Prochlorococcus marinus str. MIT 9312: one gene and its partners. The protein of the gene in region 2 interacts with the protein of the main gene of each other region in a pairwise test. Links are inferred from orthologs where the notes say so. Each region holds a gene or a part of one and is shown on either strand. Other genes may lie near its edges. The genes, in order: rlmN, ftsZ and PMT9312_RS08845.

Evidence for each region.
Region 1: the proteins of ftsZ (region 2) and rlmN interact in binary tests that used the Escherichia coli proteins (3 or more experiments, as listed by UniProt). The link is inferred for Prochlorococcus marinus str. MIT 9312 from one-to-one orthologs.
Region 3: the proteins of ftsZ (region 2) and PMT9312_RS08845 interact in binary tests that used the Escherichia coli proteins (3 or more experiments, as listed by UniProt). The link is inferred for Prochlorococcus marinus str. MIT 9312 from one-to-one orthologs.

What each region holds. Positions count from the first base shown.
Region 1 is NC_007577.1:1,460,708-1,470,721, forward strand. The notes cover bases 3,100-6,033. They hold rlmN (23S rRNA (adenine(2503)-C(2))-methyltransferase RlmN), read right to left. Parts: upstream 5,123-6,033; coding sequence 4,076-5,122; downstream 3,100-4,075. Other genes in these bases: PMT9312_RS08105 (HEAT repeat domain-containing protein), read right to left, coding at 3,100-3,862; PMT9312_RS10095 (hypothetical protein), read right to left, coding at 3,881-4,006; PMT9312_RS08115 (high light inducible protein), read right to left, coding at 5,152-5,304; PMT9312_RS08120 (DNA-directed RNA polymerase subunit beta'), read right to left, coding at 5,358-6,033. In the rest of the region: 16S rRNA (guanine(527)-N(7))-methyltransferase RsmG, read left to right, coding at 64-777; PMT9312_RS08085 (aldo/keto reductase), read right to left, coding at 780-1,973; PMT9312_RS08090 (ferredoxin), read right to left, coding at 1,982-2,341; PMT9312_RS08095 (DUF1257 domain-containing protein), read right to left, coding at 2,351-2,743; PMT9312_RS08100 (DUF2997 domain-containing protein), read right to left, coding at 2,730-2,945; more of PMT9312_RS08105, read right to left, coding at 3,095-3,099; more of PMT9312_RS08120, read right to left, coding at 6,034-9,458; PMT9312_RS08125 (DNA-directed RNA polymerase subunit gamma), read right to left, coding at 9,492-10,014.
Region 2 is NC_007577.1:1,317,267-1,327,204, reverse strand. Bases 3,581-6,438 are described here. They hold ftsZ (cell division protein FtsZ), read right to left. Parts: upstream 5,639-6,438; coding sequence 4,523-5,638; downstream 3,581-4,522. Other genes in these bases: PMT9312_RS07255 (cell division protein FtsQ/DivIB), read right to left, coding at 5,818-6,438; panB (3-methyl-2-oxobutanoate hydroxymethyltransferase), read right to left, coding at 3,593-4,366. Outside these bases: PMT9312_RS07285 (ATP-dependent Clp protease proteolytic subunit), read right to left, coding at 1-327; PMT9312_RS07280 (PIN/TRAM domain-containing protein), read right to left, coding at 368-1,477; radical SAM family heme chaperone HemW, read left to right, coding at 1,576-2,799; PMT9312_RS07270 (hypothetical protein), read left to right, coding at 3,111-3,488; more of PMT9312_RS07255, read right to left, coding at 6,439-6,546; PMT9312_RS07250 (hypothetical protein), read right to left, coding at 6,543-6,953; PMT9312_RS07245 (D-alanine--D-alanine ligase family protein), read right to left, coding at 6,964-8,031; tRNA (N6-isopentenyl adenosine(37)-C2)-methylthiotransferase MiaB, read right to left, coding at 8,045-9,436; PMT9312_RS07230 (amidohydrolase family protein), read left to right, coding at 9,709-9,938. UniProt on the Escherichia coli protein: Essential cell division protein that forms a contractile ring structure (Z ring) at the future cell division site. The regulation of the ring assembly controls the timing and the location of cell division.
Region 3 is NC_007577.1:1,600,939-1,610,969, forward strand. The notes cover bases 1,093-4,043. They hold PMT9312_RS08845 (rod shape-determining protein), read right to left. Parts: upstream 3,119-4,043; coding sequence 2,066-3,118; downstream 1,093-2,065. Other genes in these bases: PMT9312_RS08835 (hypothetical protein), read right to left, coding at 1,093-1,312; mreC (rod shape-determining protein MreC), read right to left, coding at 1,309-2,061; PMT9312_RS08850 (single-stranded DNA-binding protein), read left to right, coding at 3,252-3,626; PMT9312_RS08855 (DedA family protein), read right to left, coding at 3,623-4,043. Outside these bases: response regulator transcription factor RpaB, read right to left, coding at 1-612; more of PMT9312_RS08835, read right to left, coding at 794-1,092; more of PMT9312_RS08855, read right to left, coding at 4,044-4,282; ahcY (adenosylhomocysteinase), read right to left, coding at 4,285-5,703; tRNA (adenosine(37)-N6)-threonylcarbamoyltransferase complex ATPase subunit type 1 TsaE, read left to right, coding at 5,755-6,192; PMT9312_RS08870 (carbohydrate kinase family protein), read right to left, coding at 6,150-7,148; PMT9312_RS08875 (alpha/beta fold hydrolase), read left to right, coding at 7,239-8,153; PMT9312_RS08880 (RpoD/SigA family RNA polymerase sigma factor), read right to left, coding at 8,138-9,139; mgtE (magnesium transporter), read right to left, coding at 9,241-10,031. UniProt on the Escherichia coli protein: Forms membrane-associated dynamic filaments that are essential for cell shape determination. Acts by regulating cell wall synthesis and cell elongation, and thus cell shape.

The DNA of each region.
Region 1 (10,014 bases), 140 kb from region 2 along the record:
CTAATAAATTTTTACTAAATAGAATGTATTTAATGCAAGGTAAAAATTTATATTTATAACGAAATGAAAAAACAAAACATTCCGAAAGAGATTTCTGAATTCATAACTAAAGAAGAAATAGTTATGTTTCAAGAATTACAAATTAAAATTGCAGAATTAAACAATAAAACCAATCTAACAAGATTAATTAAAGGGGATGATTATTGGATATCTCAAGTATTTGACAGCATTTGGCCATTTAAAACTTTCCCGAATATTAATTTTGATAATAAAAAGTTTTTAGATATTGGATCTGGTTGTGGCTTCCCTGGTTTAGCTTATGCCATAACTCATCCTAATTCAGAGATATACCTGATTGATTCTTCAAAAAAGAAAACAGATGCGCTAAAACTCTTAATTAAAGAGATCAATTTCAAAAACAATATTCATATAATCAATGATCGTATTGAAAACTTAGCCCATCAATCGTCAATGAGAAATAGTTTCAATATAGCTACCACTAGAGCGGTGAGTAATCCATCAACAGTTTCAGAATATATACTACCAATGCTAAAAAAAGAAGGGTTAGGAGTTTTATATTGTGGCAAATGGACTGATGAAGAAAATAAAAATCTGGATAAAACCTTAGAAATATTAGAAGGAAAATTTAAAGAGACAAAGAAGATTTTGTTACCAAGAAGTAAAGGTACCCGAAATATTATTCTTATTCAACCTAAAAATTTATGTCCTGAAATTTACCCACGAAAAATTGGCAAACCTGAGAAACATCCATTATGAAATTATTTTTTTGATAATCTTTTAGCAACTTGATCTCCAAACTTTTCTTTTAAGGTTCTCAATTTATTTATAACTTTTTTTGGATTTATATGGCCTTCTAAAACTTTTAATAATTGACCTTCAGCAACATCCACATCTATTAAATTGGCGTTACATCCTGGGAACCAATGACTTCCATTACCTAGCAATTGATATCTAGCCCTTGCAAATCCTTCCATATCCAACGAATCTATTAAATTTGAAAGCCAAAGCAAAACGGGAATATTAATATTTCCTGGCGTATATTCCCAACTCGGTAAATTTCTATTCCAATTTTGATACCACTCTAAGCCTAAAGCACTAATTGATTCCTGTCTTAATCTTTTTATTATCTTTGGAACATACTTCTCAGATTCTGATAGCAACGAGACAGCTTCTAAATGAAGATCAAAATCTGCCTCTTTTGCAATACCGACACTAAGAGTGTGGACGTTTTTATTTCTTAAGCAAAAAAGATCATTGAAAACTATAGGATGAAGTGGCTTACAAAATTCCAACATTTTTATTGAAGGAGTATGAAGATGTCCCCCTTTATCCGTGGGACTTATTATGAAAACCCCAAGATCATACTTATTTGCTAAATTTATAGCCTTTGTATTTTCTTGATTGATGAAATACCAGTGCAAATTTACATAATCAAATAAGTTTGTTGATATAGCCTTCTCAATAAGTGAAGATTTTCCATGGGACGAAAATCCAATAGATCCAATTAAATTTTCTTTTTGCAAATTCCTTAAAATGTCAATACAACCTCCATCTTTAACAGCCTGATGTAAATGTTGATCTGTATTAATGCCATGTATTGCTAGCAAATCAATTCTTTTAACTTTCAATTTTTCCATACTTGTCATAACATCTCTCTCAAAAATTTCTGGATCACTATTTGGAGGAATCTTTGTTTGAATAATGTTTGGGATTTTTTTAGTATTTTGAAAACCTATTCCTAATTGCACCTCAGAAGTTCCATAATACTTAGCAGTTTCTATATGATGTAAGCCATATTTGTTTGCCATGTTTAATATATTTTCTACTTTATTTTGTTCTTCATATGAAATCTCAGAAAAATCTAATTGATCCCAACTTTTTTGAAATCTCATACCACCCAAAGATAAAATAGGCATCTTCAGATTGGTTCGACCAAATCTACGATATTCCATTTTTAAAATTAATGCTTATTCATTCTTGGGGGTTTTCCAAATGATTGAAACATATCCCTATCGAGACTATTCTCTAAATCTTCCAATTCTTCAAACTTGACCCAGTTAATACAATCAACAGGACATGTATCTATTGCTTCTTGTATAAGATCAATACTATCTCCGTCTTGTCTAACAGCTCGACTTCTACCATGAAATTCATCAACTATGAAAGTGTTTGAAGCAACGTGTACACAATATTTACAACCAATACACTTAGCCTCATCAACCCATACAGCTTTTTCGGCTAACTGACCGCCTAAAACAGCCTCCCAGCCTGTAATTTCGATATTCTCTGCAACGTTATCCAATGGATCAGTAAAATCCATACTCTGCCATTAGTTATCCCACTTGGTTAAAACCAATTCAATAGAACCGTCATTTTTGTTTTTTTGTTCAACAATTTGATAACCATCCTCTTTTGTTTTGGAAATAATTGTTTGGTAAGCATACATTTGAGTAACTTTAGAAATAAATCTTTCTACTGGTAGCTCAAATTTCCATAGATCAAGATCGGTAACTAATTCATATGCATTTGAATTATTGTCCCATTTAAATCCAATTTTAGTATCTCCAGGTAAATTCATACTTATATCAACAGCTGTAAATTTGCCCCTATAGCCTTTAACAAACTTTTCTTCTTGATTAATATTATAACCGAGGTTATTTAAAGCCTTAATTAATGGCTCTGCTTCTTTGAGCTGCGTTTTAATCGTACTAAAATGTGACATTAGATTCCTTGTTATGTTGATTTAAGTTTTCATTTTGATGAGAGATGAAAGCATCAGATGTTTTATTCTTTACTGTTACTTTGCCGAGAGCATCTTCAAGATTTTTTGTAACTTCATTACATGAATTACCAGTAAATCCTTCAACAGTCTCTTCAACTCTTCCGTCTTGATGAATTTTGAATCTCAATGTTTTTTGAGGCATTAAATTCAAGTACTGAATGTTTTAACTTTAAATATAATAACGAAAAAATTTTGTTTCAGTTGGTACAAGTTAATTAATTTTTAATTTTTATATTGAATATCTGATATATTTATTTTGAGCTACATTCTACGAAAAATAAATTAAGAAATTTAATTATAAAAACCTTGCATCCCCATTGAATCCAAGGCAGTTTTTGCTTCTTCCATAACGGATGGCTCTTTATCGAAAAGGGCTATCTTGGTACATTCATCAACGAAACTTTCTTGAAATGTATTGTTTAATTTTTCGTACAACCTACACAATGACCAAATGCAATTACTTCTTACACCTGATTCATTATCTATCTTTAAACTTATTAAAAGCTGTTCTGCTGCTAATTGAGCGTTTTCCAGAGAAACATTTCCAATTTCAGCTAAAGAACTAGATGACCATAACCTTACTGCAGCTACATCGTTCTTTAAAGCACTAATTAATGGCTGTAAAACAATTTGGTCATCATAATTAGCTAAGCTCCATGCAGTCGCCCTCCTAACATAAGCATTATCATCAGTCTCCAAAAGGCTGACAAGTTTCTTTACTGCGCTAGGACATGGATTACGACCTAAAGCATATACCGCACTCATTCTTTCAACAGGGCAAGGTTGATCAAGTAATGGTAACAAAAGGGGAAAAGATCTTTTATCTCTATATTCACAAAATATTCTTAACCCCTGTATTCTTTCTTCTCTGTTACCTTCAAGCATTTTTAAAGCTTCATTGCACTCTTGAGTTATATTGAAACCTTTTGAAAAAGCATCTTCATCAATTTGCTCTAAAGGATCTATTTCAATCTCTAAAGCCAATTCTCTCGCTAAAACATCTGGATCAACTGCAATTTCAGCTAGACTTTCTTTTTTAGGATCCTTATTTTTTGTCATTTTCAAAAACTAAAAATATTAATTTATGGGAGCAGGCGACATCATATCTCCTGGCAACCAAATTCTTGCACTAACTGCAAAGAAAGCAATCCCAAAAAGTGCGACGATAGCGAAAGGTAAAATTTTTGTCTTAATAAAACCCAAAGATTCAAAATTATTTAAGTCAATAATAACCTGTTTAATATACTTTTAAAGAATTATTCTTAGATAATATTATTTATTTCTTGCATTTTGTCTTAACTGACCACATGCTGCATTTTTATCTAAACCTCTACTTTTTCGAAAGCTAACAGTGATACCATTATTAGAAAGTCTAGATTGAAATAATTGAAGATTTTTTAAAGATGCTCGTTTAAATTCAACCTCATCAATTTGGTTGTACTGTATTAAATTGACGTGGCATTGAAAACCTCTTAGCAAATTACTCAATTCGTTGGCATGTTCTAATTTGTCATTAACCCCACTTAGCATTAAATATTCAAAACTTACCCTCCGACCAGTATCTTTTACAAATTGCTTAGAGTCTTCAATTATATTTTTGATCTCGTAGTTTTTTGCGCTTGGTATTATGGTTTCCCTTGTTTTCTGATTTGAAGCATGTAGGCTAATTGCTAATGTAAATTGACAATTACCTAAAATTTGAAAAGACCTTGCTGATAATTTACTCATCATTTTTGGAACAGCAACTGTGCTTACAGTTATCTTTCTCTGACTAATCTGAAAATCCTCATTTATTGATCTTATTGACAAAAGCAATTCATCAATATTCAACAATGGCTCGCCCATTCCCATGAAAACAATATTAGTCACTTTTCTATTCATTTCATTTTCAATAAATAAAATTTGATCTAAGATTTCACTTGCTTTTAAAGATCTCTTCAAACCCTCTTTCCCCGTTGCGCAAAATTTGCAGTCCATAGGACATCCAACTTGACTCGACAGACATGCAGTTAGCCTTTTTTCAGTGGGTATGCCGACACACTCAATGCTTTCATTATCATTTGTAGACAGTAACAACTTTAAAGTGCCATCATTGGCCAACTTTTTTTCTTGAAAACTAAGTTCACTTACTTTAAAACCATCATCCTTTAACTTTTTTCTGAAATCTAAAGGTAAAACTTCTATTTGATCAATATTTTTATTCTTATTTCTATAGTTATATATCCAACTGTAGATTTGGCGACCTCTAAAAGCAGCCTGGCCATAATCTAAAGCTATATTTTCTAAATCTTTAATGCTACTTCCAAGAAGATTTTTCAAATTATTAATTCTTTAGTTAAAAACTATTTTCACCATAACAGCAAACCATGTTTTAAAAAGAATTCTGTAAGAATAAGCGCAATAAATCCAATCATGGCCGCTCTTCCATTAAGTCTTTCATTATAAAAATGAAATCCATAACGGGGTAATTTTCTTTTGGGGACAATCTCTGGCTTAATCATGACTTCCGAATTAAAAATCTATTCTAGTCACTAAAAATGATAATAGATAGTATTTATTCATCAGACAGAAGCCCCTCCTCTTGTAATCCCTCCAATGCAGCAGGATCTGGTAATTGATCTTCAGAAAATTGATTTTCAGCACTAGGTCTTGCAAAGGCAGCAAAATTACTTGAAGAGGGATCGATTCCATGTCGGTTTCGCGTAGTCTCCAAATCTTCATCACTAGGATCGTCAAGAATTGCAGTAGAGCTTACAGCAGGTGATTGTGGCATATCAACTGTATAGTCTGGCCTTAAGTTCTGTGCTCTTCTATATCCACCTGATTCTTCAGCAAGAATATCGGGATGGGGACCTGCCTCTGAGGCTAATTCCTCTACAAATCCGCTAAACCCAGTACCTGCAGGTATTAGTCTACCGATAATAACATTTTCTTTTAAACCTCTTAACCAATCAGATTTACCTTCAATTGCGGCTTCTGTAAGAACCCTTGTAGTTTCTTGGAATGATGCTGCTGATATAAAGCTATCTGTATTAAGAGAGGCTTTAGTGATACCCAACAAAACAGGAGTGAATTCTGCTGGCGCTCCTCCTGTAATTGCCATTGCTTGATTTGTATCTTCCACTTGCCTCAACTCTATAAGTTCGCCAGGCAAGAGAGTAGTATCCCCAGCATCTTCTATACGAACTTTACTTGTCATCTGTCTAACAATAACTTCAATATGTTTATCATCGATTGCGACACCCTGTGATTTATAAACGTTTTGTACTTCGTTTACCAAACTTCTCTGTAGTTTTGATATAGATTCTCGAGCTGCATCTATTAAAGGTTTTTGATCTCTTATATCGCTAAAGTAACAATCTAATAATTCATGCGGATTAATTGGTCCGTCAGTTAAAACTTCTCCACCTGTAACTTGTTGTCCATCACTGACCATTATATTTTTCCCTGGTAATAGTTGATATTCGTTTACTAAATCATCTTTTTCAATCACCGATAAAGAAACTGATTCTTCATCATTACCTTGTTTGATCTGAACAACTCCAGATTTGTTACACAAGATAGCAGAATCTCTGGGTCTCCTAGCTTCTAATAATTCTTCAATTCGAGGCAATCCTTGAACAATATCTCCAGTTTTCTGCCTTTCAAAAACGAGTAACGCCAAACCATCTCCCCTGAGGACTAAATCTCCGTCTTCAACATGTAAAACTGAATCAGGAGAAACCATATATGGCCTGCCAATTCTTAAGGTCACTGAACTGCTAGAAACTTCTTCAATTTCTCCACATGAAATAGCTTTTTCAGAACCACTAATAGGATCACCATCAACTACACGATCACCGACTTTAACAACAGCTTTATTGCTAATCTTAATTTTAATCTTATCTTCTTCTCTTTCTACGATTAACCTTCTTATGGGATCATCCTCAACAACATTTGGTAATTGAACCAATCCCTTTTCTTTACAAAGAATTTGAGTAGTAGCTATTACATCTCCTGCTTTAACTAATGTATTATTTTTGACTTGCAATTCTGTATGTGTTGAGCCATGACTAGAATCAGACATAGTGTCTCTTCTAACAAGAATAGACTCTAAAATGACTAAATTTAATCGATTAATTGAAGCATCATTTTCATCTTCCATCGACTCGACATCAATAGTCATTTGAGGAGTAGCATTAAAGCTTTCAATACTTAAATGTGTTCTAAGCAATTCAACTCCGTCTACTGATTTTATCAATTCACCATCTTTGTAGGTAAGTCTTTGGATAGCTTTTAAGCCTAAATGTGGTCCTTTTTCCTGCTTAACATGTGATAAATTGGGTAATTGTGCTTGATCAGGAATATTGAATTCTTCTACAGTTCTTAATAATAAGCCTCTACCTTTTGATGTTTCTAATTTCTGAACAAATAATATTTCTTTATTATCAATACCATCCAAAATCTTTTCGCCAGGATTTACTAAATTGCCTTCTTCTGTAAATCTATTCAAAACTTCTTCATCATCACACTCATGAAAAGTTCCATTTCTTACAGTTATTTCACGGAGAATATCATTTTTCTGAGTCACCGTAACAATTCCTGATGTTTGACTAAAAATATCTTTTACAACTTCAGTTCCTGCTTCAATCCATTTCATATCCTCAGTCATTAGAAGGGATATATCCTTGTTGATTTCATGTGTCTCCTGGGGAATCCAAAGCAACGTTCCGCCTTGACTAACTTCAAAACCATTTTTAGATGATCTTGCTTTTTTGACACTTAATCCCGGTGAGTATTTGACTAGCCCGCCAGTTTTTGTGCGGAACCTTTCATCTGTTAAATCTGCTATAACCTGACCATTACTAACTTTACTACCAGGAGCAGTGTTCAAACGATATAAAGTTCCATCACTAGATTCCAAATTATAAATTTGGCCTGAGTGTGTAGATTCTTCAATTAATTTAAAATTATTTAAAGACATTGAAGTAGTAACAATTTGAACTTCTCTCGAATCTCCTACTGATTCTCTTAATCGAACTTGGCCACCAAACTCACTTGATTGACTTGCCTCTGCTAAAACAGTTCCTTCAACTACAGACTTTCCAGATGAGACAACTGGTCTTGCATTAGGTGGTAAGTTATAAACATCTCCAGCTAAAACCCATAAGCGGCCCAACCTTTGTGCTTTTAAAGTAATATTTCCCTGTCTATCTGTAACCTCCTTTGGTTGAATAACCTTGTCGTACTTGACTTGCCCAGCCAAATCACAAACAACATCTTTTGTTGCTTTTTCCACGCTCTTCTTAACAGCTCCAGCAATAATTTGAGCAACTGTAATATCAGAACTAATTTCTTCACCATCATCTACGAATAAGAGTGATCCACTAGAAACTTCAACTTTTTGAGACTTGTTAGAATTATTTCCTTGAGGAACTATTTTTAATATAAAATCAACTTCCGCTTGTTTAGCTTCTACGCCATGTGGAGTCCTATAACCTCTAACCTTCGCTTTTGAACTAAATTCGACTCTACCAGAAATCTTTGATCTTACTACTCCACTTTCAGCAGTTGATACCCCTCCAGTATGGAAAGTTCTCATTGTCAATTGAGTCCCCGGTTCCCCAATAGATTGAGCTGCAATAATTCCTACTGCCTCACCCAAGTCAACCAGATGATTATGAGCCAAAGCCCATCCATAACATCTCCTACAAACCGATCTATTCGCTTCACATGTTAATGGCGATCTTATTTTTACTTTTGTAATAGATGCTGTCTCAATTTTTCCTGACAATGCAGGATCAATTGCAGTATTTTGAGGAATAATTAATTTTTCTTCAGAATCTAAAATGTCCTCAGCGGTAAGTCTACCAAGAAGCCTTGCTCCAAATTTACCATCTTCAGCTTCAACAACTATTGATCTTTCTGTTCCACAGTCTTCTTCTCTAACAATTACATCTTGAGCAACATCAACTAATCTTCGAGTCAAATAACCAGAATCTGCAGTTCTCAAGGCAGTATCTACTAAGCCTTTCCTTGCTCCATAAGAAGAAATTACATATTCAGTAACAGTCAGTCCCTCTCTAAAGTTTGTTCTTATTGGCAGGTCAATGATTTCTCCTTGAGGATTAGCCATCAATCCTCTCATACCAACAAGTTGTCTCACCTGAGACATATTACCCCTTGCTCCTGAATTGGCCATCATCCAAACGGAATTTAGAGGATCATTTTGATTGAAATTATCCTTAACAGCGTCCACTAATCTTTCATTAGTTTCAGTCCATGTATCAATAACTTTTGTATGTCTCTCAACTTCTGTAATTTCACCAAGTCTATAGCATTCTTCTGTAGCAGATATTTGCTCTTCAGCTTGTCCTATCAAATCTTGTTTAGCTGCAGGAACTTTTAAGTCATCTACTGAAATGGACACTGCAGCTTGAGTAGCATATTTAAAGCCTAAGTCCTTTAAATTATCAGCCATGGCTGCGGTTATAGCAGTGCCATGAGTTTTATACGCCCAAGAGACTAAATTTTTTAATGCTTTCTTATCAACCACTTTATTCTTGAAAGATGGAGGAGTCTTAGCTAAAGGAGGCATTGTAAGTGGAATATTCTTTTTTGAGTTTTTCGTAGTTTTACGTACTCTGGAAGTTTTTTTTGGTTTAGATGATGTCATGATTTTTAGATGAATGAAAAATAGTTTTAAAGATTACGTTTTAGATACAGAATCAATGATGGTATAGTTCATAACTACTCTCCCTACAGTTGTCAAAACAAATCTACTAATTAAATTATTCTGTGAGTCAAATCTGTCTCTTCTTAACTTCCACATTTCTAATCTTGAGCCATCTTCTAGCTCTTCAATTTTTTGTGGTTTACTCATTTCGTCCTCATCTTCAACTTCTCCATTAAATCTAACCCATACCCATTCATGTAAGCTGAGTCTTTTATCTTCAAACGCAAAAATAACATCCTCTAGTGAAGCAAAAGTAGATTTATTATCTCCAAAATCAGGTTTTTGATAATTAGGTTGCAGAGCAGTCAGATAATAAGATCCCAAAACCATATCCTGTGATGGAGTAACAATTGGTTCCCCAGTAGCAGGAGAGAGAATGTTATTACTAGCCAACATCAGCATGCGTGCTTCAGTTTGTGACTCTAAAGCTAAAGGAACATGAACTGCCATTTGATCACCATCAAAGTCAGCATTAAATGCAGGACAAACTAAAGGA
Region 2 (9,938 bases):
ATGTACTGGAGGCTTAATGTAGCTTATCGTATCGCATATAGCGAAAGCTTCTGTTTCGAAACCAACTGCGTCGCCTGTGTACCAACTTGTCCCGGTTGAATTTATATAGAAATAGATAGGTTTTTCTGGATCCTCAAATTCTAGATATAGAAGTTGAGCAATGATTAGCTCTGTAACATCCATTCCTAGTTGTCTTTTGGCATCATCATCAGAAAATAATGGCAAACCAAGATAGACGATTCTCTCTTTCAGTAAAAGAGAGGGTAGATCAGGGGGCGGGGTCCTCATAACAGTGTTTTCACCGTAATAAGGAGCAGATACAGTCATTTGTATCACAAAATTAAGATTGATTTGATTCTAGCTATATTTAGCCCTGTGTCGCTGGTGATTTAAAAGATTTGTTTGACTCAGGATTATTTATTAGTTTTCCAAAGACCATTCTTCCAGTGGGAGTTTGTAATGCTCCTGTGATGACAATGTCTAATCTGCTTCCCACAAAATTCTTAGCCTCATCAATAACAACCATTGTTCCGTCATCTAAATATCCAATACCTTGCATTTTTTCTTTGCCTTCTCTCACGATTTTTATATTTAGTGATTCTCCTGGCTGTACTTCTGGCCTTAAAGCAATAACCAAATCACTCAAATTCATAACTTTTAATTCTTTAACTTCAGCAATCTGAGAGAGGTTATAATCAGCCGTAATTAAAGTCCCTGTCATATCCTCAGTAATTTTCAAGAGTTTTTCATCTACCCCATTACCTTCATACTTTGTTGGGTTTATTACGAGTCTTCTCCCATATAAATCCCTTAATTCTTTCAATAATTTAAGACCTCTTCTGCCTTTTGACCTTTTTTCGTTACTGCTTGAATCAGCTAGAGTTTGTAATTCATCAATTACACTTTGAGCAACAATTATTTGACCTTCCAATAAGCCGCAACTTAATAGGCCATTGATTCTGCCATCGATAATTACACTGGTATCTAGAATTTTTGGACTTGCAGCAGGAAGTATTCCTTCATTCACTAGATATGCATCAGTATTATTTGGATTGAATATTCTCAATAATGTCCTTCCATGGGTATCGGCTAACTTATAACCAAGCACACCAAAGAAAATGTTGCTTAATATAGCTGCTAAGGGTTTTGCAAAAAAAACTTCTCTTGGGAAGGGAATTAATAGTATTGGAGCAAGTAAGAGATTCGCAACAAGTAATCCTAAAATTAATCCAACTGACCTACTTATTAATAAGTCCGTAGGCATTGTTCTTATTTGATCAAGAAACGTTTTTCTAAGTTGAAGGAATACAAAACCAGCTGCTAATCCTATAAAAAGACCTATTATCGCTAAAACAATTCTAAAACCCTCTACATTAGATACCTGTTTGAGTATGTCTACGGGCAATAAATCAACCCCAAGCCATCCTGAAGCAGCGCCAGACAATACAAATAAAATTAATACTAAGATATCTGTCATATCTATAATCTACTAGGATTTATTAATTGAGTAAATAAGGATTTTATTTTTTTCGATCCTTAATACTTTTTTTTGGAGCTTAAAAATGTATTTAGATTATGAATAAGTTTCCAAGAAGTGCTTATGTGCACATTCCTTTTTGCCATAGAAGGTGCTTTTACTGTGATTTTGCAGTTATTCCACTAGGAAATAAAGTTGAAACTTTACATGGTTATGGAAGTAAAACTGTTAAAGAATATTTGCACTATTTATCCAAAGAAATATTGTCAATTAAGCATAAATCACCTCTTTCGACAATTTATGTTGGTGGCGGCACACCATCAATCTTGGATCCCCAACAAATTAAAGAGTTAATTGATCTTTTTAAAGAAAATTATGGAGTTGACTATGGTGCTGAAATTACTATGGAGGTTGATCCAGCTAGTTTTAATGAAGATGATCTTTATGGATTCATAAATGCTGGGATAAGTAGATTTAGTCTCGGAGTGCAAAGTTTTAATAATCAGATCCTTCAAAATTCTGGCAGGAGGCATTTGAGAGAAGATGCTGAAAAATCTTGTTTATGGTTGAAGAGAGTATTTGATAATGGGCTAATAAAAAGCTGGAGCTTAGATTTAATTCAAAACTTGCCACTAAGTGGATTTAAAGAATGGCAAGATGACTTAAATAAAGCAATAACGTTTTTACCACCTCATATTTCCATTTACGATTTAAATATTGAAAATGGAACTGTTTTTAAAAAATTAGTTAATTTAGGAAAATTAGAAGTTCCAAGTGATGAAGAGGCTTTTAGAAATAGTGAAGTAACACATGTAATTTTAAAAAACTCAGGGTACTCAAGATATGAAATCTCAAACTATTGTCTTCCGAGGCATCAATCGAGACATAATAGAGTTTATTGGAGTGGTTCAGGCTGGTGGAGTTTTGGTCAAGGTTCCACTAGTTCACCTTGGGGGGAAAAGTTAACTAGACCAAGAGTTAGTAAAGAATATAAAGAATGGGTAATTAGGCAATACGAACTTAATTTAGATTCATCCCTCACTAATAAGGATTTTGTCTATAAAGAACTTGATGAGAAAATAATGTTGGGAATGAGACTTAAAGAGGGTATAGATATCTATGAGGTGTTTAAAGAACAAAACTGGGAAAATAAAAAATTTGAAAGTAACTTGAGTAAATTACTTGAAGAATGGGAAAGATTTCTTGAAAGTGGACTATTAGTTAGAAAGGGGAATAGATTCTTTTTAAGTGAACCTAAAGGGATGGAGCTAAGCAATCAAATTCTTATTTCCATGTTTAAGTGGTGGGATGAGATTAATTAAGACTAATCATACCCTCTTTGTCATAGCTAAAACCATTGCCATCACTAGTTCTAAGAGAATTCTAGATAATAAAATAAATTCCTTCGAAAACTTCTTTGACAAAAGGTGAAGCAAATTTAAAAAATATAAAATGATTGACAGTCGATCTAAAATAATGGGAAATAGAGAAATTAGTTGATGGATTACACAAAGGAACAAATTGAATTTATAGAAAAAAGAAACCAGAATTTAGACCTAAACCAGTTCCAAGTCTTGATGCTGTAATAGTCGAGTTCCTGAAGAGATATGAAGTAGATATAGACTCAGCTTCTTTGAAAGAAATAAATGTTGGCACTGCATTGAAAGGAGGAATAATCGGTATGGCAAAGAAAAAAACTCAAGTTGAAGAATGGACAAAATGGAAAAAATGGGCGTTAGATCATAAAGACTTTGAAGACTTTAGAGCAATTAGGATAGATGAACCTAAAGCTTTTAATTTGAGGGTTTTGGAGAAATCAAAAGATCCAGAAGTCCAAAAAGAGTTAGAGCCATTAATGGAAGAATTTACAAAAAAAAATAAAGCATCAAATAGAAAAAGTCTCGTCTTTATAGCATTAGTGGTTGCTGTTTTAGGTATTATAAATATCTGGATATATATAGAAGATAATAATAAGGGCTGGAATAAACAAAATATAGAGCAATATAAATAAATTTAGTTATTAAATGAAAGTCTTGTTAGATTCTTAATATCCTTATAAACTACTGCAAATACTGCTTTCTCAGCGAATCTCTACTTATGACAAAATGTAGGTGATTAGTTAAGTCTTTCAGAGTCTACCCATTCTTTTAATTTATCCTTAAATAAATGCTTCCCTTGAATTATCGGTTGGCAAAATGGTGGTTGATCATCATTAAGGCCTAATAAATCTGCAGTAACTCTTACTTGCCCATCGCAAAAATTACCTGCACCGATGCCTATTGTGGGAATTGTTAAGTTATTTTGTATTTCTTTAGCAAGCAACTCAGGCATATGTTCAAGAACTATTGAAAAACACCCTAATTTTTCAAGAATAGAAGCATCTTTCTTTATTTTTTCTTGGCTTTCTAAGCTTTCTCCTTGTTTCTTTAATCCTAGATTTAAGTAGCTTTGTGGTGTAAGACCTATATGACCCATAACAGGGATTCCCATTCTTATTAATCTAGAAATAACTTTTTGTATTTCTGGTTCAGCCCCTTCTACTTTTACAGCTTTTGCATAAGTGCTTTGAATTATTTTTCCTGCATACTCAACAGCTTTATCCTCTCCACATTGGTAAGTCAGAAAAGGCATATCGGTAACTAACAAAGGTTGTTCTTCAATTTTCTTTTTGAACCCCCTTGAAACAGCATTAGTATGATAAATTATATTTTCTAAAGTTAATGGCAATGTAGATTTGTATCCTAAACAGACCATTGCTAAGGAATCTCCTACTAAGACTAGATCAACATTAGCTTGTTCTGCAATAGATCCTGATATAGAGTCCCATGCAGTAAGTGCAATAATTTTTTGAGATTGTTCTTTATATTTAACGAGGTCTGAAGGTAACATAATAAATTTATGTATCTTTTTTAATCAAGAATTGCTAATATGTTTTTGACTCGGCCTTTCGCGGTTTTAACGCCTAAACCTGGTCAGGACCGGAAGGTAGCAGCCACAAGGGATGCTTGAGGCAGGCGAGATAACCGAGTCACTCTATTTTACCTATTAATCTATATCTTTCTTATTTTGCCTTAATCTCAAAAACTCAGGAATACTTGCTCCTGAATCTTTATTGTCGGACATATTATATAAGGGTTGATTTGATAATCTGTTTTTAATTCTTTGTTGTTTTAAAGGTTGATTTGTTTCAAATCCGGTAGCAATTACAGTAACTTGTATTTCTCCTTCCATTGCCTCATCAACAACTGCACCAACAATAATATTTGCCTCTTGATCAACAACATCATAGATAATTTCAGATGCGGAGGTCATATCTTCTAAAGTCATGTCTTTGCCACCGGTAATATTTATAATGCAGCCTTTAGCTCCATCAATTCTAGCTGCTTCTAATAAAGGACTATTCATAGCGGCCTGTGCTGCCTCTAGTGCTCTTGATCTTCCTGAACCGATACCTATTCCGAGAAGAGCGGTTCCTGCTTCTGTCATAACCGATCTTACATCTGCGAAATCAACATTAACTAGTCCTGGGCAAGTAATTATGTCACTGATGCCTTTGACGCCCATCCGTAAAACATCATCAGCATTCCTAAATGCTTCTTGAAGGGGAGCTCCTGCTATAACATCTTTTAAACGGTCATTTGGAATGACTATAAGAGTATCTACGTTTTCAGCTAGTCTTGCGATTCCCTCTTCTGCTTGACGCATTCTTCTTTTCCCTTCAAAAGAAAATGGTTTGGTTACTATCCCTACTGTTAAAGCACCACTTTGTTTAGCTACTTCTGCAACTACGGGAGCTGCTCCTGTACCAGTTCCCCCACCCATTCCAGCGGCGATAAAAACTAGATCTGATCCCTCTAAAGTTTGTTGAAGCTCATCTTTAGATTCTTCTGCAGCTTTTTGGCCAATACTTGGATTCCCACCTGCACCTAAACCCCTGGTAAGGTTTTGTCCCAGTTGAACTCTACGCTCAGCAGAAGACTGTATTAGTGCTTGCGCGTCGGTATTGAGTACTCGAAAAGATACACCCTCTAAATCACTACTTATCATTCTATTGACTGCGTTACTTCCACCACCTCCAACACCAATAACTTCTATTTTGGCGTTTTGGCTTGGAAGGATTTCTCTCGATTGATCAAAGTTTGGATTGTTACCGAAGCTCATCTCTTAATAGGAATCTAATACTAGTATTGGGTGCATTATGAACTTACTGAGCTCATATGTAGGAATTTGTTGAGGAAAATCCTTAAAATATTTATTTTTCAAATATTCTGTTTTGAATGCTAAACCCTCATTAACACTACAATAATTAAAAAAAATTATTCAAAATTAGTTTTCAAATATTAGGGTTTGAACACTTTTATTTTTGGTTTATTTGGATCAGTAAGATCAATATTATCTATTTCTTCAGAAAAATTATTTTTCTTAAATTCATTTTTTAAGTTATTGATTATTTGTAATTGATAGTTGATTAAATTTGGTTTAAATCCTAAGAATATTGTTTTTAAATCTTTTTCCTCAACAGTTAGAAACCCATTGGGTGAAAAAATTATTTTAATCACTTCAAATTCATAATTTTCTTGAGCAATTAAAATTTCAGATAATATTTTTTTAAATTTTTCTTTCCAACCAAAAACTTGTATGGTTAATTTGTTCAAATTTTTTTTGTCTGCATTTTGTTTATCGATAAAAATCCCATCTTTATCAATAAAGCCTAATATCTTTTCTTCATTATTTAATATCCTTTCAGCGTAAGCTACTGGAGTTCTTGTTTTAACATGAACTTTCAAACCAAAAGGAACTATTTGTCTACTTACTGAAACGTTCTTGAGTGATAAATTTTGTTTTAAGTCTTTTTCTAATAGATTAGTTTTAATAAAAATTAAACGTATTGGGAACGTAAAAGATGAATTACTTACCACATCATTCTCTGAGAATAATGTACTGCCAGAAATTCTAATGTCGTCTACATTAACCTTCTTAAATTTTTTTAGGCTCAAAAAACTTGTTGAAAATAAAAATAAAATTAAAAATAAAAAGCTTCTAGTGTTTATTTTTTTTAGGTTTTTCACAAATCACATCTAGCTTTTTCCATCAATTGGTCCATCCATTTTCTTGCCTGCTCTGCATCTGAAAATGGTACATCCATTTCTTTCCCATCACCTACTAGTCTCAACCTACACTTTCCTTGAGATTCAATTGTTAGAGGAGCTTCTCCAGAAGTTAGTGCCATTAATTCAACTAATTCAAGTTTCTTGATTGTGAAACAATCTTTTTCTTCAAATTTACCAGCTTCAAACGCGCTCCATCTTAATTTCCCATCTTTTAAAAATGCTGCACCTGAACTATCTAACTTACAAAGTTCAGACCCATTTGCCCAGCTCCTAAAAAGATTTTGCCTTCTTCTCTCTAACCATCCAAGTGCAGTTAATAAAACGAAGATTAAAAGTAATGGTAACCAAAGAAGTCCATGCAACATTTGATTTGAATTATAAATCTAGAGATATATCTACTAGTTTAGCCACAAGTTGTTCAATATTTAAACCCGAAGCTTCCCAGAGCATTGGAAACATACTTTTTTTTGTAAAACCAGGAATTGTATTTATTTCATTTAAAAAAATTTTATTTGAAGATTTTTCTAAAAAGAAATCTACCCTTGCAAAACCAAAAATATTTAGTGTTCTACAACTTTGAATAGCAATTTCTTTAATTTGTTTAGTGATTTTAGAATCTATTTTGGCTGGGATAGTTATCTTATTATTTGAGTTATATTTTGAATCATAATCATACCAATCACTTCCGTATTCTACCTCTCCAATCTCAGAGGTTAAGAGTTCTGAATTCCCAATTATTCCGCATTCAATCTCTCTTGTCTCTAAACCTTCTTCTACTAAAATTCTTGCATCTATTTCCCAAGCCTTTTCTAAAGCTTTTAATAATGCTGATTTATTTATTACTTTAGAAATGCCAAGGGATGAACCAGAGTTAGATGGTTTAACAAAAACAGGAAAATTTAATTTTTTTATTATCTCAATAATTAACTTATTTTTTACTTCTAGATTATTCAAATCTTCGTTTTGAATAACTAAATAATTAACTTGTGGAATTTTTAGATTTGAGAAAATTGTCTTCATCAATATTTTATCCATACCAAGAGCAGAGCCAAGAATCCCACATCCGACTAAAGGTTTATTTGTGAATTTTAGTAATCCATGAATTGATCCATCTTCGCCATTAAATCCATGAAGAAGTGGAAACCAAATATCAATATTTTGAAATTCAATTCCGTCAAGGAAGTTAATTTTTTTTTGATTAAAAAGCTCTTGTTTTTTTGTTTTTTTGTGTTCAATTTCACCAATCAGGATCTTAACTGAGATATCATTATCAATCCAATCTCCATATTTATTTATGTAAAAGGCTTTAACATTAAAGCGTTGTTTATTAATTTCTGAATTAAAGGCATTAAAAACTGTCTTAGCAGAGGATATTGATACATCATGCTCATTGGAATATCCACCAAATATTAATCCAATACATTTTTTCTTTTCCTCGATCATTTAGAAAAAATTTTTAGCAAAGTTCACCTGTTAAAGAAAAAGGTCTTGCTTCATTAATTCTGACATCTATCTCATCTCCAAGTGAAAAATTAAATTGAATGTTTTTGGGAATCTTTACGAAAGTTAATCTATTTGTCCTGGTTCTACCCATAATTTGCGAGGAATTTTTTGGATTTAAACCCTCAATTAAAACGCTTTCAATATTATTAATGTATCTTTGATTTCTGTTCCTAGCAGTTTTCTCTACCAAAGCATTAATTTCCTGTAATCTAGTTTTTTTTACTTCTTCCGAAAGTTGATTAGACCAAACTGCTGCAGGCGTATTTGGCCTTGGGGAGTATGCTGCTGTATTTACTTGATCAAAGCCAATATCTGATATAAGTTTCAATGTATCTTGATATTGTTGTTCGGTTTCTCCTGGGAAAGCAACTATAGCGTCAGCTGTAATTGAAGCATCTGGCATTAATGATCTTATATTATCAATTATATTTTTATACTTTTTAATATTATATCCTCTGGACATCTGCTTTAAGATTTCATCATTTCCACTTTGGAAGGGAATATGGAAATGTTCACAGACTTTATCAAGTTCATAACAAGCTTGAATCAATCTTTTTGAAAAATATCTTGGATGACTAGTAGCAAACCTAATCCTACTAATCCCATTAATATCATGAATGTAATATAAAAGATCAGTTAAAGTATTTTCTTTTCTCCCCTCTTTTGTAGTTCCAGGAAGATCTCTTCCATAAGCATCAATATTCTGCCCCAAAAGAGTAATTTCTTTAAAATTATCATCAGCTAATTTTTGTATCTCACTTTTTATAGCATTGGGATATCTTGATTGCTCTTTCCCTCTGACAGAGGGAACTACACAATATGAACATCTTTCATTACACCCATAAATGATATTAACCCAACCACAAATAGAGCTTTCTCTTCTCGCATTTGTTATGTCTTCAGAAATGAAGGTTTCCTCCGTGGCAGCAACTTGATTACCTAAATCAACTTTCCCTAGAAGGTTCTCAAGGTTATTGACGTGTTGAGGACCCATCACTAGATCAAGTTCTGGCACTCTCCTAAGTAAGGACTCTCCTTCTTGCTGAGCAAGGCAACCTGCGACAACAAGTTTTAAACTAGGTATTTTGTGCTTTCTTTTTGCTTGTCTTCCTAGGAAACTATAAACTTTGTGTTCCGCATTATCTCTTATAGTGCAAGTATTGTAGAGGACCAAATCGGCATTTAGTTCATCATCTGCTCTGGTATATCCCATTTTCTCTAACGTTCCAGCCATTCTTTCAGAATCGGCCTTGTTCATTTGGCATCCAAATGTGGTTATCCAATAACTTCTAGTAGTTGAATCCTTTTGAAATTCTTTTTCTTCTTTTTTTGTTTTTGTTAGCACTTTGCTAGGAACTTTTTATGATTCTTTAATTCAAAATTACAAGTTAAATAATTTTGTTGCAATTTTTTGAGGGCGAGCGAGGGGATTCGAACCCCCGAATAGCGGCGCCACAAGCCGCTGCCTTAACCACTTGGCGACGCCCGCCGCACATTTATAAATTTAACAACTCAAGGGTAATTTTTCATAGTTATTTTATCTTTTAGCGAAATTTGAATTATTTTCTTAAGCATTAAAGTTTTCTTATGTTCTAAAATAAAAGAAAATTAAAAGATTTGAGTAATTCCGGCACAGCTGAGGTTCTTATTCCCAGAAGCCTTTTTTTAATAGAAGATTTTGATGGCCTCAATATTGATGTAGAGGATTTATGTTCAGTTTCGATTACTTGGGAAAATGGATTTGTTTCTGAGTTAAAGTCCTTAAAAATTAAAGATAAAAAACCAAAAAATATTTTACTCCCAAGATTTGTTGAGACGCATTCGCATTTTGATAAATCTTTTACATG
Region 3 (10,031 bases), 280 kb from region 2 along the record:
AACTCTTAAATCTGCAGCTCTACGAGGCGGATAACCCCATAGCTGTTCTAAAATTTCTGCTCGAGGAACAACTTTACCAGGCTCGTCGAATAATAATTCTAAGAGGCTAAATTCAGTATAAGTTAGACTAATTCTTTCCCCTGCTCTAGAAACTTGTCGACGATTAGTATCAACAACTAAACTTCCAAATTTCATAACTCCTTTGCCAGATGGAACTTCTTTAGTTTCAGCAACCGATACAGTAGGTCCCATTCTTCTCAAAATAGTAGCTATCCTAGCCTCTAATTCTTTTGGGCTAAATGGTTTAGATAAGTAATCATCAGCACCTAAGTCCAAACCTGCAACTCTTTCTGAAATAGCCTCTAGAGCGGTTAAGAATATTATTGGCACTACTGATTCAGCTCTAATTCTTCTGCAAACTGCGAATCCATCCATTTTTGGAAGCATAACATCAAGAACTATCAAATCTGGGGAATCCCTGTGAAAAGATTCAATAGCTTCTTCGCCGTTAGTGGCTGAAAAAACTTGATATCCTGCTAGTTGAAGCCTTGTAACTAATACCTTCAAAACTGCAGGTTCATCATCAACAACTAAAATTCTTGCTTTTGACATAGTTCAAAAAAATTTCTCAATATTTCAAAGCAAAGAATTATTGCATTGAATATTTATTCTAACAATTAAAAATATAACATTACGAACCCTCAAAGGGATATTCCGTAGATTTACAAAAATTTTCAATAATTTGTGGATATAAATTTTTTCGTAAACTTTTTACTTCATTCATAAAAATATATTACTGTAATTTTCTTCTTGAAAATTTAAACAATTTTAAAAGTTGAGAGCAAATAAAAGGAGCAAAAAAACCTGTAAGGAATACCTCAGCTAAAATATTTTGAACACTAGGGATAACCAGTAAAAAAGTAATATCTGAAAAATCTTTAAACAAAATTTGTAAAAAATAAAGAGTCCCACATAACAAACTTCCAAAAGAACAAATTAAACCATACCTAAAATGTCCCACCAAAATATTACTATGTAATTTAATTCTCCCAAATACAATTCCACATAAAATTAAGCCCGGTATTTGAGTAAAACTACTATCTAAAGTTACAGAATCTAAAATTAGACCTAAAAACAAACCAAATATTAGTCCATTGATTGATCCATAAGTCATTGACCAAGGTAATAACCAAAATAACGGCCAATATGGCTGAACACCTAACAATCCAAGCCAATTTGGATGCCACAAAAAAATAATTGGGATAAAAATAAATGATATTATTGATGATTTTTTTTTGAAAAATGTATTCATTCAATATTGACTTTTAAAATTTGCACCCAATCAATTAAGTGAGGTTTTGCTAAAAGTGATATTTTTGCCGTTTTTTTTGCTTTAAATGTCTCATCTATAGATTGGACAATACCAATGGGTATATTTGGAGGTAATAACGTACTAGCAGGAGAAGATGATACAAAATCTCCGACTTTAATATCAGCATCTTTTGAAAAAAGTATTAAGCTAGGAAAATCAGACCCTAAACCGACCAGTAATCCATTAATTTGAATTCTATCCACCCAAACGCCTAACTTACTTTCTGGAGAGGTTATTAAAGTTACCGACGAAGTAAATAAAGAAGTATTATTTACTCTTCCTAATAATCCCCCTGGACCAATAACAGTACTACCAATTTCCACTCCATCTTTTGAACCTTTATTTAATATTATTTGTCTCCACCAACTACCTGTTTTTCTAGAAATAACTGCAGCTGAAATATTATCATTATTAGTTGATTCTTGAAGAGATAGGATTTCCCGCAGTCTTGAATTGTCCTTTTTAAGAAGATTTAACTTTATTAAAGATTCTTGATCAATACTCTCTAGTATAACTTCTTTTTGAAATTGACCAGGCCAAAACGGCTTTGAAATAAAATAATAAAAATCCTTATAAAAAGATCCCTTTGATATCCTCACAAAAACTAAAAATACAAAAACTCCGAAGAAAAACCAACTTTGCTTTTTATGCCACCAACGACTAGTAGAAATTCGTCGGATATCTAACATAATATTAATCTCTTATGGCGTTCCTTATAAAGTCTGGAGTATCGACAACTCTTTTCAGTTTTTTAAAATCATCCAAAACCTCTCCACAACCATTAACTACGCACAGCAATGGGTTTTCTGCTATGTGAGTAAAAATTCCTGTTTCATCGCTCAATAAATCATTAATTCCTCTGACTAAAGCTCCACCTCCTGCAAGCATAATCCCCCTGTCAACAATATCTGCAGCAAGTTCAGGGGGGGTTCGCTCTAAAGTTCTTTTGACAGCTTCCACTATTTTACTTAGTGTTTCCGCCATGGCCTCTCTAATTTCTCCTGATGTCAAAGTGACTGACCTTGGTAGACCAGATAAAAGATGTAAACCTCTCACTTCTAAAGTAGTTTTATCAAAATCATCATCTGGAAATGCAGATCCAATTTTGATTTTGATATCTTCTGCAGTTCTCTCTCCAACAACTAAATTGTGAACTTTTTTAAGATATAGCGCAATTGATTCATTTATTTCGTCGCCAGCTATTCGAACAGATTCACTTAATACAGTTCCGCCCAAACTTAATACTGCAACCTCAGTAGTACCACCACCAATATCAACAATCATAGTTCCAATTGGCTCAGTCACTGGTAGTGATGCTCCTATTGCTGCTGCAACAGGTTCATCAATTAAGTGAACTTCTCTAGCTCCGGCTAATCCAGCTTCTCTTACTGCTCTTCGCTCAACACTGGTAACTCCGCTTGGAATACCAATCACGATTCTTGGGGCTACTATACCTTTGCCTTCGTTACATTTTTGAATAAATGTTTTTATCATTTGTTCTGCAGCATCAAAATCTGCGATAACTCCATCTCTTAGTGGTCTTACAGCTCTTATATTGCCAGGGGTCCTTCCAAGCATTAACTTTGCTTCTTTACCAACAGCCAATGGAATCCCTTCTTCTAAATCCATAGCTACCACAGAAGGCTCTTGTAAAACAACCCCCTTACCTGATACATGTATAAGTGTATTGGCAGTTCCCAAATCTATGCCAATATCTCTAGAAAATTTAAATCTGTTAAAAATCACAATAAGAATTCTTTTTATAAATAATATATCTATTTTTTGTTAAGCTCTCAGAATTCTGTCTTTTAGTTATGAATAGCACTTAAAACTTTGAGCAGAACCTAGAAATATGAGTAGTATTAAAAAAAAAATAATTATGGAAATTAACACTATTAACCTAGTTGGCAGAGCTGGAAGAGAACCAGATGTCAGATATTTTGAATCTGGCAGTATCGTAGCGAATTTCACTCTTGCAGTGAATAGAAGAAGCAGAGATGAAGAACCAGATTGGTTTAATTTAGAAATATGGGGCAAACAAGCTCAAATAGCAGCAGATTACGTTAAAAAAGGATCTTTAATTGGAATTACAGGGAGCTTTAAAATTGATAGTTGGAAAGATAAAAATACTGGTGAAGATAGATACAAACCAGTTGTTAGGGTAGATAGATTAAACTTACTAAGCTCCCGAAAAGAATCTGAAAATAACCAATATTCTAACAACAGTAGTAACTCCAGCGAAATCCCTTTCTAAGCTCTATTGTTTTTTAAAAATCTAATAAGTAGTTTTATAAAAAAATATAAGAAAATTAAAATTAAAATTGGCTTTACAAAATATTTGATTTGATCTAAATAAGTTTCAATTATTGGATAATTTTCACCAAATAAATATCCTGCATAAGTGAGAAGTGCGACCCATATAAAGCTACCAAATGTAGTCCAAATCAAGAATTTTCTTAATGGCATAAGTTCTATACCAGCAGGAACTGAAATTAACGTTCTTATACCTGGTACTAATCGGCCCCAAAAAACTAAAGAAACCCCGTATTTATCAAACCACCTTTTACTTTTATTTAAATCATTAGAAGAAATTCCTAAATATTTTCCTTTTTTATCTAAAAAAATTGAAAGTCTTTTTTCATTTACTAATCTACCTAAGTAATACCAAGGCAATGATCCTAGAATCGTTCCTAATAACCCCCAAAAAACTAAAATGTAGAAATTTAATTTTTGTTGATAAACAAAAAATCCTCCCAACGGCATTATTATTTCTGAAGGGATTGGAGGTATTATGTTTTCTAAAAACATAGCCAAACAAATTGTTAGGTATGCAATTGTTGAATTCTTTTCAACAGCCAAACTAATATAGTCAGGGATTGAAGTAAGAAAATTTATAAAAATTAAATTCAAACTTAGTATCTATAAAGCTCTGGTTTATAAGGACCTTCAACAGAAACATTAATATAATCAGCCTGTTCTTCAGTTAATTTTGTTAATTTTGCACCAATTTTATCAAGATGTAATCTAGCTACCATTTCATCTAAATGTTTTGGTAAAACATAAACCTCCTTAGCATATTTTTCTGACTTATTGAAAAGTTCAATTTGAGCTAGTACTTGATTAGTAAACGAATTACTCATAACAAAGCTTGGATGTCCAGTGGCACAACCTAAATTAACTAATCTACCTTCAGCTAAAAGGATTATTTTATTACCACTCGGTAAAGTTATGTGATCAACCTGCGGCTTAATATTTTCCCATGGATAATCTTTCAATGAAGCCACATCAATTTCATTATCGAAATGGCCGATATTACAGACTATGGCCTCGTCTTTCATCTTGACAAGATTTTTGTTTGTTATAACCTGATAGTTCCCAGTAGCTGTAACAAATATATCTATATCTTCCACAACATCGTCTAATGTAACAACGCTAAAACCTTCCATTGCCGCTTGAAGAGCACAAATTGGATCAACTTCAGCAACTTTTACAATTGCACCAAGTCCTCTTAGAGACTGGGCTGAACCTTTACCTACATCTCCAAAACCCATTACTAAAGCGACCTTACCTGCAATCATCACGTCAGTTGCACGCTTTATGCTGTCAACTAGAGATTCTCGGCAACCATATAAATTATCAAATTTGCTCTTAGTTACTGAATCATTAACATTGATAGCAGGGAAAGGTAGAGCATTTTGCTTTTGCAGTTGATAAAGTCTTGCAACTCCCGTTGTAGTTTCTTCAGTGACACCAATGATATTACTCTTAATTCTAGAATAGAAGTCACTATCAGTTTCCAACTTATACTTGATAGAATTGAATAAAGCAATTTCTTCTTCATTACCGGGATTATCTAAAACAGATAAATCTTTTTCTGCTTTACTACCAAGTATCAATAAGCCAGTTGCATCTCCCCCATCATCAAGAATCATATTTGGAGAGTCTGCACCCCAATCAAGGATACAGTGGGTATATTGCCAATATTCATCAAGAGTCTCACCTTTTTTTGCATACACAGAAATTCCTTGATCTGCAATAGCTGCTGCAGCATGATCTTGAGTTGAAAAAATATTGCATGAAGCCCATTTCACTTCTGCACCAAGATCAACAAGAGTTTCTATTAAGACTGCTGTCTGAATAGTCATATGAAGACTTCCAGCTATTTTTGCCCCTTTTAGTGGCTTTTCAGATTGATATTTATCTCTAAGTGCCATTAATCCAGGCATTTCCGTTTCGGCAATTTTAATTTCTTTACGACCAAAATCTGATAAAGATATATCAGCAACTACGTAATTAGTTGTGGAGCTTTTAACTGAATTTGCGATAACCATATCTAGTAAATACTTTCTCTACTAAACTATAAATGATTCTTGTGTAATTTTGTGTTTATTGAGAATTTAAAAGAGACTTTAAATTTAGGAAAAAAACTCTCACACAAATTAAATCCCCAATCAATTGTTTTATTAAAGGGTCCAATTGGGGCTGGGAAAACTTCATTTGTTCAAGGGATTGCAAAAGGCTTATCAATCTCTGAGGACATTACAAGCCCTACATTTGCTTTATCGCATCACTATAACTCCGGCAAAATTCCACTAATTCACCTTGATTTATACAGGTTAGAAAATGTTTCTTCAGCAAAAGAAGTTTTTTTTTCAGAAGAAGAAGAGGCAATACAAAGACAAGCTATTTTAGTTATTGAATGGCCAGAATTAATAGAACCAGTTATTGATAATTTCTGGAAAATAGAAATTAGTTACGCAAAAAATCATGGAAGACACTACGAAATAAGAGATCCCAAAAATTTCTTAACCTTCTCATAATATGGCTGTTGCTCGATGGCCCCTTCACCTAGACAAGTTAATAATCCACAAACACCTGCGAACTTAATGCAATCTTCTATCTCTAGTTCATTTGAAGGATAGCCAGAAGAAATTAATTTTGAAATTAAGCCAGCTAGAAAAGCATCGCCTGCACCAGTAGTATCGACAATTTTTTGTGAAGTAGGAGTTTCGGTAATTCCCTGCAATCCATTGATATACCATGCAACGGGATTTTTCCCATCAGTTATTATTACATCTGGTCTATTAGACAATTGTTGAGATATTCGGAAGGGATTTTCATCCTCAAAAAACAAAGTTGCTTCTTCCTTGGCAAGTTTTAAAACATTTGCATTATTTAAAAAGTTCTTGATTAACTTAACTTTCGCGGATTTACTAATTTCTGATGAAAAACTTGAATGATCCCAAAAGACCTCTCTCCAATTCAAATCAATAACTATTTTGACTTCAAATTTTTTAGCCTGTTCAAGAAGAAAAAAAATAGTCTCTGCTGATATTGGAGATGATAATAAGATCGTTCCTGTAACCAAATATTGTGTTTCTAGCAAAGATTTCTCCAAATTTAAAATTTCTTTTTCGATTAATTTCTTACTAAGAACTTCGTCTGCAAAGCATGAATGAGAACTTTCCTCAAAGCCTGAAAAAAAACGATCTCCAAATTGATCTCTATCAACATTAACCACGCGAGTAGATGAATCATTATCTAATTGCAAGAAATCTAAATTAACGTCCAATTCACTAAATTGCGTAATAAATTTTTTTCCATAATCATCACTACCCAAACTTCCTATAAATGTTGAATCTATTTTTAATTTTCTTAATGCACAAGCAACATTAGCCGGCGCACCTCCCAAAAAATCTGTAAATCCTTGATTTGACTTATTTCTGATTCTGTCTATTAAAGCCTCTCCAATACATATGACCTTTTTCTTTTTCATAAAATGAAAGCTTTTTCTTAACTAAGAATAATTTATTAAAAACGAATAATTTTTTTTTGAATTAAAGTTTAATTAAAAGCATATTTCATAGTGTCTTTAAATAAATCTGAAACTTGGAAGTGGAAAAATTGGGAAATTTCTTGGTCTTTATCAAAAGAATCTACTTCTGAAAAAAATATTAAAATTTTATTAGTTCATGGATTTGGGGCATCAAAAAACCACTGGAGACATAATCAAGATTTCCTTGGGAAATTTTCTAACTGCTTCGCAATTGACTTACTAGGATTCGGAGAAAGCAGTCAGCCTAGTGCTTTATTAAATTACGAACCTTATAAAGAGAATTCAATTAAATATTCATTTGATTTATGGAGTGATCAAATATCGACCTTTTGTTCAGAAGTAATAAAATCTCCTGTTTACTTGGTAGGGAACTCAATTGGTGGTGTTATTGCATTGAAAGCTGCTGAAATTCTCAAAGATAATTGTAAAGGTGTCATTTTAATTGATTGTGCGCAAAGAACTATGGATGATAAACGCTTGAAAAAAAGTGATGTTTTAATGAATTTACTTAGGCCCGTATTAAAAACATTAGTAAGACAAAGAATAATTAGTAATACACTTTTTATGAGAGCTGCTAATCCAAAAGTTATAAAACAAATCCTAAGAAAAGCTTACCCCTCAGGAAAAAATATCGATGAAGAATTAATTGAAATTCTATATCAACCCTCTAAAAGGAAAAACTCTAAAGAAGCATTTCGTGGCTTTATTAACTTATTTGATGACTATCTTGCTCCAGACCTGTTCGATAAGGTTGATACTCCAATCCAATTGATTTGGGGAGAAAAAGATCCTTGGGAATCCTTAAATGAAGCAAAAGAGTGGGAGAAAAAATTCAGGAATATCAAAAGATTAGATATTATTAAAGATGCTGGTCATTGTCCCCATGATGAAAAACCTGAAGAAACCAATAAGTTAATATGTGAATTTCTTCAGGAAACAAAATAGGCTTCTACATTATCACTAAGTCTTCTCAAACCTCTTAATCCATCTCGTTCTAGGTTTCTTACTCTATCCCTACTTATTCCTAGTACTCTTCCTATACCTGTAAGAGACATTGGCTCATCACCATCCATTCCATATCTCATTCTTAAAACTCTACATTGCAGGTCTGGTAATTGATGCAAAAGAGAATGAAGATCGCCTCTCATACAATCCATCTCTATTTGCTCGTCTGGCAAATCCTCGCCGCCTGCTAGTAAATCTAATAAGACAGTGTCTTCACCATCGCCAACTTTTGTTTCCAGACTAACTGGCTGTCCAGCTTTGCACATCAAATCTTTAACATCTTCTTCAGGAAGCTCTACGTATTTAGCAAGTTCACTCACTGTTGGAGTTCTAGACATTTCTTGACTCAACTCTCTTTGACCTTTTTTCAACTTATTCAACATTTCAGTTATGTGAATTGGAAGCCTTATTGCCCTACTTTTTTCAGCTATCGCTCTAGTAATGCCTTGTCTAATCCACCAGTATGCATATGTTGAAAACTTGTAGCCTCTAGCTGGATCAAATTTTTCTACACCCCTTACAAGCCCTATAGTTCCCTCCTGGATTAAATCTAATAATTCCATATTTCTTTTAGTATATTTTTTTGCAACACTTACTACCAACCTTAAATTAGCGGCAACCATTCTTTCTTTAGCCCTTTGTCCAGCTCGCAATCGTTTCTTGATTATTGGAATTGATAAATTTAATTTGCTAGATAATTCCTCAATACTTGGCTTATCTCCTGTTAATTCAATAATTTCCAATTCTGCTCTTTCAACTTGCATATATTCTTGGACTTGCCTACCAAGAGTAATTTCTTGCTCGTGAGATAATAGAGGAACTCTACCTATATCTCTTAAATAAGATCTAACAAGGTCAACATCATTACTAGCCTTTAAACTTGATATTGTTGCTAATTTATTCTCACTTAATGTTTCAGAAGACATGAAAATTGAATGTTGTTTTGTAAACAATACCATTAAGAATTGTAAAGTTAAACAAAAAAATCCACAAATTTACAAAAATGAGAATAAATACCTAGTTGATTTTAAATCAACGAAAGGCTTAATAGCCATTTTGCGGTACTTAGATATATAAATACACCTGCAATATCAGTGATAGTTGTTATGAAAGGAGAGGACATTAAGGCTGGATCCAGTCTCATCCTGTCAAACAACAATGGGAGAATAGCGCCTGTTGTAGCAGCTAAAGTCGTTATAGATATTAAACTTATTCCTACTGCAGAGGCTATTAAAGGACCTTCTCCTTGCCACCAAGCGAAAGGAAATACAACTAGCATCATCAAAACACCTAATAGAGCGCCTGTGATTGCCTCCTTAACTACCGCCTTAATTGCACCAAGAGACTTCAATTTTTGAGTACTTAAACCTCTAATGACAACTGTTGAACTCTGAGCTCCAACATTTCCCCCAGTACCTATTAGCAGTGGAATAAATGCAGCTAGCAAAACTATTTCTTTTAATATTTGATCATTCATCGCTATAACTTTTGTCGTCAAACCATTTGCCAAAACCAAAATCAACAACCACAAAATTCTTCTTCGAGCTATCGTAAATAAACTACTTTGAAAATAATCATCTTCATCTCCAGGTTGAACTGCCCCCGCTGCATAAATATCTCTTGTGGCTTCTTGCTCTATAACATCAATTAAATCATCAACAGTTACTATCCCAACAAGTCTTTTTTCTTTATCGACAACTGGGAGCGCTAAAAAGTCATATCTTTGTATTGCTCTTGCCACCTCTTCTTGATTCGTATTAGTAGAAATATTAACTACATCTTTAGTCATAACATCTCCAATTGGCTTAGAGGGATCAG